2 regions of the Peribacillus sp. B2I2 genome follow, and region 2 is predicted to be linked to the other one. Evidence: a T-box and tRNA genes for the amino acid it is inferred to sense, from the RefSeq annotation. Region 2 holds a T-box; the other holds one or more tRNA genes.

Region 1 (4,642 bases), 4.0 Mb from region 2:
CCGGGAGCATCTGCTGGGTCAACTCCATCCAAATCCAATGAAAGATGGACACCATCCGTTCTTTCCCTTAAATAATCTATGCATTCTTCCATGACCTTTGTCATTCCCATTCGATCAATCTCATGCATCGTAAATACTTTAATCCCTTTATCACGGATAAGTTCTTTTTCCCCTTCATCCAAAGACCTTGCCCCAATTATTACGATGTTTTCCGGTTTCACTTTTGGACCGGAACCATGGATATTGATCAGGTCCGGATGTCCAAGTCCAATACTGACAGCCAGGGGCATTCCATGTATATTCCCCGATGGCGAGGTTTCTTCCGTATTTAAATCCCCATGTGCGTCATACCAAATCACACCTACATTTTCATAGTGCTTTGCGACTCCCGCCAGTGTTCCTATAGCTATTGAATGGTCTCCTCCCAATACTAGCGGGAAGGAACCACCTTCTATTATTTCATCAACCCTTGCAGCTAACAGGGCGTTACCCCTTGCAACAAGCGGTAAGTTTTTCAGGTTGGTCCCAGGCTTATTTGCTTTTTCAGGCCGTCCTACAATTATATCTCCTAAATCCTCTACTTCTATATTTAACTGTTCAAGACGCTCGAAAATATCTGCGCAGCGGATGGCACTAGGTCCCATATCCACGCCCCGCCTTGCTTGACCAAGGTCCATAGGCAATCCAATGACGGAAATTTTCTGAATAGACATATAATTCCCCCTTTCACCCATTTTATATCGTATATGCCAAGTGGTTCAACTCGACATTTCCATGTATAATGATGCAACCTTTTCATACCTAATACGCTTTTTTTATAAGACCTATGAAAAAAAACCTTTCTAGACATAGGTTAACCAAAAAATGCTTTTATACAAAAAAAGTCTTAAACCATTTTGGCTTAAGACGTAAGTTTTGGTGTATGTAGTTGATGGTGGAGCCTAGCGGGATCGAACCGCTGACCTCCTGCGTGCAAGGCAGGCGCTCTCCCAGCTGAGCTAAGGCCCCTAAGGAATTTAAAATATATTAAGCGGAAGACGGGATTCGAACCCGCGACCCCAACCTTGGCAAGGTTGTATTCTACCACTGAACTACTTCCGCAAATGGCTGGGCTAGAAGGGATCGAACCTTCGCATGACGGAATCAAAATCCGTTGCCTTACCGCTTGGCTATAGCCCAATATATAATATGTAACAATTAATGTTCAACAAAATAAAAAGGTGGTAATCATATAATTCCCCATTAAAGAGAATATATAACTGATCCACAGGATTTTATTAAAATGGTGGAGGGGGGCAGATTCGAACTGCCGAACCCGAAGGAGCGGATTTACAGTCCGCCGCGTTTAGCCACTTCGCTACCCCTCCGCAATATATGGTTGTAAATGGTGCCGGCAAGAGGACTTGAACCCCCAACCTACTGATTACAAGTCAGTTGCTCTACCAGTTGAGCTACACCGGCAAGTAAAGAATAAATGGTGGAGGATGACGGGATCGAACCGCCGACCCTCTGCTTGTAAGGCAGATGCTCTCCCAGCTGAGCTAATCCTCCGGATTAATGAATTAAGAATGGTGACCCGTACGGGATTCGAACCCGTGTTACCGCCGTGAAAGGGCGGTGTCTTAACCGCTTGACCAACGGGCCGGACTATTTTGTGTACATAGATAGATTGGGAAGCTCCCAAGCGGATTCGAACCGCTGACCTCTTCCTTACCATGGAAGTGCTCTACCTACTGAGCTATGGAAGCATATGGCTCCGCAGGTAGGACTCGAACCTACGACCGTTCGGTTAACAGCCGAATGCTCTACCACTGAGCTACTGCGGAATAATATAATGTTTCCTAAAACCCATTTAAAGATATAAATGAATTGCTTGGCGGCGTCCTACTCTCACAGGGGGAAACCCCCAACTACCATCGGCGCTGAAGAGCTTAACTGCCGTGTTCGGAATGGGAACGGGTGTGACCTCTTCGCTATCGCCACCAAACAATAAAGGAACGTTGTTCCTTCAAAACTAGATAATAAGAAGGTATTTCATTTTTTAAAAAGCGTTGGTTAAGTCCTCGATCTATTAGTATCAGTCAGCTCCACATGTCGCCACGCTTCCACCTCTGACCTATCAACCTGATCATCTTTCAGGGATCTTACTAGCTTGCGCCATGGGAAATCTCATCTTGAGGGGGGCTTCATGCTTAGATGCTTTCAGCACTTATCCCGTCCGCACGTAGCTACCCAGCTATGCCTTTGGCAAGACAACTGGTACACCAGCGGTGCGTCCATCCCGGTCCTCTCGTACTAAGGACAGCTCCTCTCAAATTTCCTGCGCCCGCGACGGATAGGGACCGAACTGTCTCACGACGTTCTGAACCCAGCTCGCGTACCGCTTTAATGGGCGAACAGCCCAACCCTTGGGACCGACTACAGCCCCAGGATGCGATGAGCCGACATCGAGGTGCCAAACCTCCCCGTCGATGTGGACTCTTGGGGGAGATAAGCCTGTTATCCCCGGGGTAGCTTTTATCCGTTGAGCGATGGCCCTTCCATGCGGAACCACCGGATCACTAAGCCCGACTTTCGTCCCTGCTCGACTTGTAGGTCTCGCAGTCAAGCTCCCTTGTGCCTTTACACTCTACGAATGATTTCCAACCATTCTGAGGGAACCTTTGGGCGCCTCCGTTACTCTTTAGGAGGCGACCGCCCCAGTCAAACTGCCCACCTGACACTGTCTCCCACCCCGATAAGGGGCGCGGGTTAGAATTTCAATACAGCCAGGGTAGTATCCCACCAACGCCTCCACCGAAGCTAGCGCTCCGGCTTCTCAGGCTCCTACCTATCCTGTACAAGCTGTACCAAAATTCAATATCAGGCTGCAGTAAAGCTCCACGGGGTCTTTCCGTCCTGTCGCGGGTAACCTGCATCTTCACAGGTACTATAATTTCACCGAGTCTCTCGTTGAGACAGTGCCCAGATCGTTACACCTTTCGTGCGGGTCGGAACTTACCCGACAAGGAATTTCGCTACCTTAGGACCGTTATAGTTACGGCCGCCGTTTACTGGGGCTTCGGTTCAAAGCTTCGCTTGCGCTAACCTCTCCCCTTAACCTTCCAGCACCGGGCAGGTGTCAGCCCCTATACTTCGCCTTGCGGCTTCGCAGAGACCTGTGTTTTTGCTAAACAGTCGCCTGGGCCTATTCACTGCGGCTTTTCCGGGCTATTCACCCTAAAAAGCACCCCTTCTCCCGAAGTTACGGGGTCATTTTGCCGAGTTCCTTAACGAGAGTTCTCTCGCACACCTTAGGATTCTCTCCTCGCCTACCTGTGTCGGTTTGCGGTACGGGCACCTTACATCTCACTAGAGGCTTTTCTTGGCAGCGTGGAATCAGGAACTTCGGTACTATATTTCCCTCGCCATCACAGCTCCGCCTTAATGGAAACGGGATTTGCCTCGTTTCCGGCCTAACTGCTTGGACGCGCATATCCAACAGCGCGCTTACCCTATCCTTCTGCGTCCCCCCATCGTTCAAACGATGTATAGGTGGTACAGGAATATCAACCTGTTGTCCATCGCCTACGCCTTTCGGCCTCGGCTTAGGTCCCGACTAACCCTGAGCGGACGAGCCTTCCTCAGGAAACCTTAGGCATTCGGTGGAAGGGATTCTCACCCTTCTTTCGCTACTCATACCGGCATTCTCACTTCTAAGCGCTCCACCAGTCCTTCCGGTCTGACTTCAACGCCCTTAGAACGCTCTCCTACCATCGACACCTAATGGTGTCAATCCACAGCTTCGGTGATACGTTTAGCCCCGGTACATTTTCGGCGCGGAGTCACTCGACCAGTGAGCTATTACGCACTCTTTAAATGGTGGCTGCTTCTGAGCCAACATCCTGGTTGTCTAAGCAACTCCACATCCTTTTCCACTTAACGTATACTTTGGGACCTTAGCTGGTGGTCTGGGCTGTTTCCCTTTCGACTACGGATCTTATCACTCGCAGTCTGACTCCCAAGAATAAGTATTTGGCATTCGGAGTTTGACTGAATTCGGTAACCCGTTGGGGGCCCCTAGTCCAATCAGTGCTCTACCTCCAATACTCTCATCTTGAGGCTAGCCCTAAAGCTATTTCGGAGAGAACCAGCTATCTCCAGGTTCGATTGGAATTTCTCCGCTACCCACACCTCATCCCCGCACTTTTCAACGTGCGTGGGTTCGGGCCTCCATTCAGTGTTACCTGAACTTCACCCTGGACATGGGTAGATCACCTGGTTTCGGGTCTACGACCTCATACTCATTCGCCCTATTCAGACTCGCTTTCGCTGCGGCTCCGTCTTATCAACTTAACCTCGCATGAAATCGTAACTCGCCGGTTCATTCTACAAAAGGCACGCCATTACCCATTAACGGGCTTTGACTACTTGTAGGCACACGGTTTCAGGATCTATTTCACTCCCCTTCCGGGGTGCTTTTCACCTTTCCCTCACGGTACTGGTTCACTATCGGTCACTAGGGAGTATTTAGCCTTGGGAGATGGTCCTCCCTGCTTCCGACGGGATTTCTCGTGTCCCGCCGTACTCAGGATCCACTCAGGAGGGAACGAAGTTTCAACTACAGGGTTTTTACCTTCTTTGACGGACCTTTCCAGGTCAC
Region 2 (4,642 bases):
TGAGCATCTTTATTTTTTGTGGAATCTTCTTTTGAAACTTTCTTTGTAGAGCCGCTTTCAACACGTTGAGAAGGGGCTGATTCTTTACCGACTATGTCCACGGCCGTTACATAATAAGAACCGCCTGAGCCGACTTTGTAAACAAGATTCTCCCCAGCATTGATGCTCGCGACTTTTTTGCCGTCTTTATAGACACGATAACCGACGACATCACCTTCATGATGCAGCCCCCATGTAATCCTATCGTTACTTTTTGTTATGGATAGGGCATCCGGTGCTTTGCCATTATCATTCAATTTCGCTGTCGCCCCGACGACATTTCCTGATTTTTCGGCTCCGGGAATCACGGATCCCGGGTCAACGACATATCTCAATCCGATATCTGCAAATGAATCTGGATTCAACATGAACCCGCCGCTTGTGAATTCGCCAGGCGTTTGCGGAAGGGCTGCGTAGCGTTTGCTGCCGACTGATACATATTGTCCATCTATGAAACTATCATCCGCCCTGGATGGAGCATATTTCGCGATGAATAAATCCGATTTGACAAGCCCGGCCTTTTGGCATGAGCTTGAAGGCAGCAGTCCTGAAACGCCACAGAAGGAACGGCTGACAATTCCGCCCGGCATTTCAAATCGCTTATCGGGGTCGATGAGTTTAGGGTCGACTTTATATGCGGCATTGATCAGATCTGCCCAATAATACATATTACGTTTATTATATTCAAGACCATTATAGGTCCCTTGCAAGGATTTCGGCTTGTCATAACCGAGCCATGTCCCGAACGATACATTCGGGTTGCTGGCTACAAACCAGGCATCCCAATAGTTTTGTGAAGTACCGGTTTTACCTGCCCAATCGCTTGAGAAGGCAAGGCGGTTCCTGACTGAGGCCGCCGTCCCGCTGTTTATGACATCACGCATCATATCAAGCGTCAGGTAAGCGGCTTGCGGAGAGAAAACATCCACTGGTTTCACTTTATGCTGATAGATGACTTTGCCATCTTTCGAAACGATTTTATCGATCATATAAGCATCGATGAATTCTCCTGAATTGGCAAAAGTGCCATATGCATTGACGTTTTCTTCAACGGTTACACCTTTTTCCATCGCACCTAATGACATGGCAAGATTGGAGTAATCCCCTTTCGTCACGGTGGAGAAGCCCATTTTTTCCAAATACGAAGCCGGGCTCAGGTTGATGATTTTCTTGTAAAAGAGCGCTGCCGGGATGTTATAGGAATTCTTCAGGGCCTCGCGGGCAGTCGATACTCCCGTATAGCTGCCGCCGCCATAGTTTCCTGGACTCCACGGTTTGCCGCCTGTTGGAATGGAGATTGGCACGTTGGCCGATACGCTGCCAGGCGAGATCTTGCCTAGCTCGATGCCTGGACCATATATCACCAGCGGCTTCATCGTTGATCCGTTCGAGCGCAATGATGCGGTGGCGTGGTTCGTCTGTTCCCGCTTGAAATCACGCCCGCCTACGAAACTGATGATTTTCCCTGTTTTATTCTCGATAAGAATCGCTCCGGCCTCTACGGGCTGGCTCACGGTCTTCATTTCCTTCGTATCCGGGTCGGGGACTTGCGCCAGTTTATCGTACCCGAAATTCGGATAGTTTTTCGTTACTTCCTGCATCTTGTCATAAATCTTTTTGTTGACGGTCGTATAAACCTTATAGCCATTTTGGCGCAGCTTACGGTCGGCAAGTGCTAGATATTGAGCTTTTAAATCATCATTCTTTAAATCTTTCTCTTCATATCCATCTTCTTTTGCCAGACTGACAGATAGGATTTCGATGGAGCGTTTTTCGATTTCATAGGTGAGCCATGGATATTTCTCGGATGGCATCTCCGTTTTGCCGATAAAGTCTTTTGTAATGTCGTATGCGTTTGCTTTATCATATTCTGCTTTTGTTATGTACCCGTTACTATACATCCGCTTTAAAACGGTTTTCATCCGGTTGATGCCGGGCTCTTGATTTTCCTTCAATTTTCCTTTCTGGGTATATGGTGTATATCCGAAAGGGCTTTGCGGCAATCCAGCGATAAAGGCTGATTGGGGCAGTGTCAGATCTTTGGCCTCCACGCCAAAAATACCTTCAGCGGCGGACTCGACCCCGGCGATGTTACGGCCTGAAGAGTTTCGTCCCAAAGTGGAGACGTTTAAGTACGTTTCCAAAATCTCTTCTTTTTCAAAGAACTTTTCGACCCGGAGCGCAAGAAGAATTTCTTTGGCTTTCCGGTCAAACGAAACTTCGTTGGTCAGGACCTGGTTTTTAATGAGCTGCTGTGTTAATGTACTTCCTCCCGATTGGACGGTTGCATTCGAAAATTCCTGGTAAATCGCACGCAGGATGGCTTTCGGGACAACCCCGTCATGCTCATAAAAATACTCATCTTCGGTAGCGATGACTGCATTTTTAAGATGCTCGGAAACTTTATCGATGGACACTTCCTCACGCTCAAGGTCACTCTTAAGCTTGCCCAAGTATACTTCATCTGCAAAGTATACTTCAGAGGTCTCTTCATAATTGTAAATGTCTTTTTTCAAATCTTCTTTTGAGCGTACTGGCTCATCATTGACGAGGGCAGCGAAATAGCCGGCTCCGACGCCGCCGGCGAATGAGAATCCTAGGATCCCGACAATAATGAGGATCAGTGTTAAATTCCAAATGACTTGGTATGTAACCCGCGCGTTCTTATGTGTTTTTTCACTTTGGAAAAAACGGGTCAGCTGCTTCCAGACTGTTTGAAATCTATCTTTTTGATTATTATTCATCGTATCATACCCCCTGAAATCACATATATTATAGCATATAACAGGTAGGGGAAAGGGCATCTTTCATATTTTTCTATAATCTGTAAGGGTGATGTTGACAAGGATTCTTATGTATGATAAAAGTTTATTAACAACAATAAAATGATTAAATGATCGCGATGATAGGACCCAGTAGTCAGACTATCCCTGTTTCAGAGAGCCGGTGGTTAGTGGAAATCGGTACAAATGGTATGATGAATTACTTCCTGGAGCATTTGCTGTGAAATGATTAGTAGCAGGAAACGGCTGACGACCGTTATTCGTCTTGAGCGGAGGGCATATTATGTCCTCAAGTTGGGTGGTACCGCGAATTTATTCGTCCCTTCATATTTATGAAGGGGCGTTTTTGTGTGCTTTTTGCGGGTTTTTTCTAAGATGGAGGAGGAATATTTAATGGAATTGCTTAAAGACCTCGAGTGGAGAGGAATTATTTATCAACAAACGGATGAAGAAGGTTTTAAGAACCTTTTGGAAAAAGAGAAAATTTCTTTATACTGTGGTGTCGATCCAACTGCGGATAGCATGCACATCGGTCATCTATTGCCATTCTTGACATTGCGCCGTTTCCAGCAGCACGGTCATCGTCCCCTTGTGCTGGTAGGCGGTGCGACAGGACTCATCGGTGATCCTAGCGGTAAAAAAGAGGAACGCCAGCTGCAAACGCTGGAAAAAGTGCTCTATAATGCCGACTGCCTAAAAGGGCAGCTATCCCACATCTTTGAATTCGACGGTGAAAATGGTGCGGTCATGGTCAATAACTATGACTGGATAGGCAAAATCGATATGGTTACGTTCTTGCGAGATTACGGAAAATACATCGGCATTAACTACATGCTGGCAAAAGATACGGTTGCTTCCCGCTTGGATACGGGAATTTCCTTCACTGAATTTGCGTACACGATTTTACAAGGAATTGATTTCGGTCATTTATACAGCAATTACAACTGTAAATTGCAAATAGGCGGCAGTGATCAATGGGGCAACATTACGACCGGCCTTGAAATGATCAGGAAATCCAATGATGAGAATGCCAAAGCATTCGGTATGACGATCCCGCTCGTAACGAAAGCGGATGGAACGAAATTCGGTAAAACGGAAGGTGGGGCTATCTGGCTTGATCCGGAAAAAACGACTCCTTACGAATTTTACCAATTCTGGATTAACACAGCGGATGCTGATGTCGTAAAATACTTGAAATTCTTCACATTCCTATCACGTGAGGCGATTGAGGAGTTAGAGCAATCCGTACAGTCCGAACCGCATTTGCGTAAAGCGCAAAAAGCTTTAGGGGAAGAAATGACCCGTTTGATTCATGGTCAGGAAGCTCTTGACCAAGCAATCAAAATCTCTGCCGCCCTATTCAGCGGTGAGGTGAAGAATTTAAGTGCAGCGGAAATCAAATTGGGCTTTAAAGATGTCCCTTCCTTCGATCGTGAAAGCAAGGAAGACATCGGTTTGGTCGATTTAATCGTTGAAGCGAAAATTTCGCCATCAAAGCGTCAAGCCCGTGAAGATATTCAAAATGGGGCAATCTCCATAAATGGGGAGAAAGTGACTGACCTGCAATATGTAGTGACCGAAGCTGCCAAGATTGAAGGGGAGTTCATCCTCGTTCGTCGCGGCAAGAAGAAATACACATTAGTGAAATGATTGTTCAAAGCCCGGCTGAATCCCAGCCGGGCTTTGTCATGCGCTAAAGTGTTTACATGCGAAAAAAAACCCCATCCAAGGATGGGGTTTTCGAAGTTATTAACGAGAGTAGAACTCAACGATAAGAGCTTCGTTAATTTCAGCAGGCAATTCAGAACGTTCTGGTAAAC

The links. The T-box of region 2 lies ahead of tyrS (tyrosine--tRNA ligase). A T-box ahead of a tRNA ligase gene usually reads a tRNA of that ligase, here a tRNA-Tyr.
Region 1: it encodes a tRNA-Tyr, which carries the amino acid that the T-box ahead of tyrS (tyrosine--tRNA ligase) is inferred to sense. The anticodon was not compared.

What each region holds. Positions count from the first base shown of each region.
Region 1 is NZ_JBGCCB010000001.1:138,716-143,357, reverse strand. It holds gene rocF (arginase) at 1-713, opposite strand, end outside; tRNA gene ABIE66_RS00850 (tRNA-Ala) at 933-1,008, opposite strand; tRNA gene ABIE66_RS00845 (tRNA-Gly) at 1,030-1,101, opposite strand; tRNA gene ABIE66_RS00840 (tRNA-Gln) at 1,105-1,179, opposite strand; tRNA gene ABIE66_RS00835 (tRNA-Tyr) at 1,284-1,367, opposite strand; tRNA gene ABIE66_RS00830 (tRNA-Thr) at 1,386-1,461, opposite strand; tRNA gene ABIE66_RS00825 (tRNA-Val) at 1,476-1,551, opposite strand; tRNA gene ABIE66_RS00820 (tRNA-Glu) at 1,570-1,644, opposite strand; tRNA gene ABIE66_RS00815 (tRNA-Thr) at 1,676-1,748, opposite strand; tRNA gene ABIE66_RS00810 (tRNA-Asn) at 1,752-1,826, opposite strand; rRNA gene rrf (5S ribosomal RNA) at 1,872-1,987, opposite strand; rRNA gene ABIE66_RS00800 (23S ribosomal RNA) at 2,052-4,642, opposite strand, start outside.
Region 2 is NZ_JBGCCB010000001.1:4,093,444-4,098,085, reverse strand. It holds gene ABIE66_RS20225 (transglycosylase domain-containing protein) at 1-2,783, opposite strand, end outside; T-box leader at 2,933-3,149, shown strand; gene tyrS (tyrosine--tRNA ligase) at 3,216-4,472, shown strand; gene rpsD (30S ribosomal protein S4) at 4,572-4,642, opposite strand, start outside.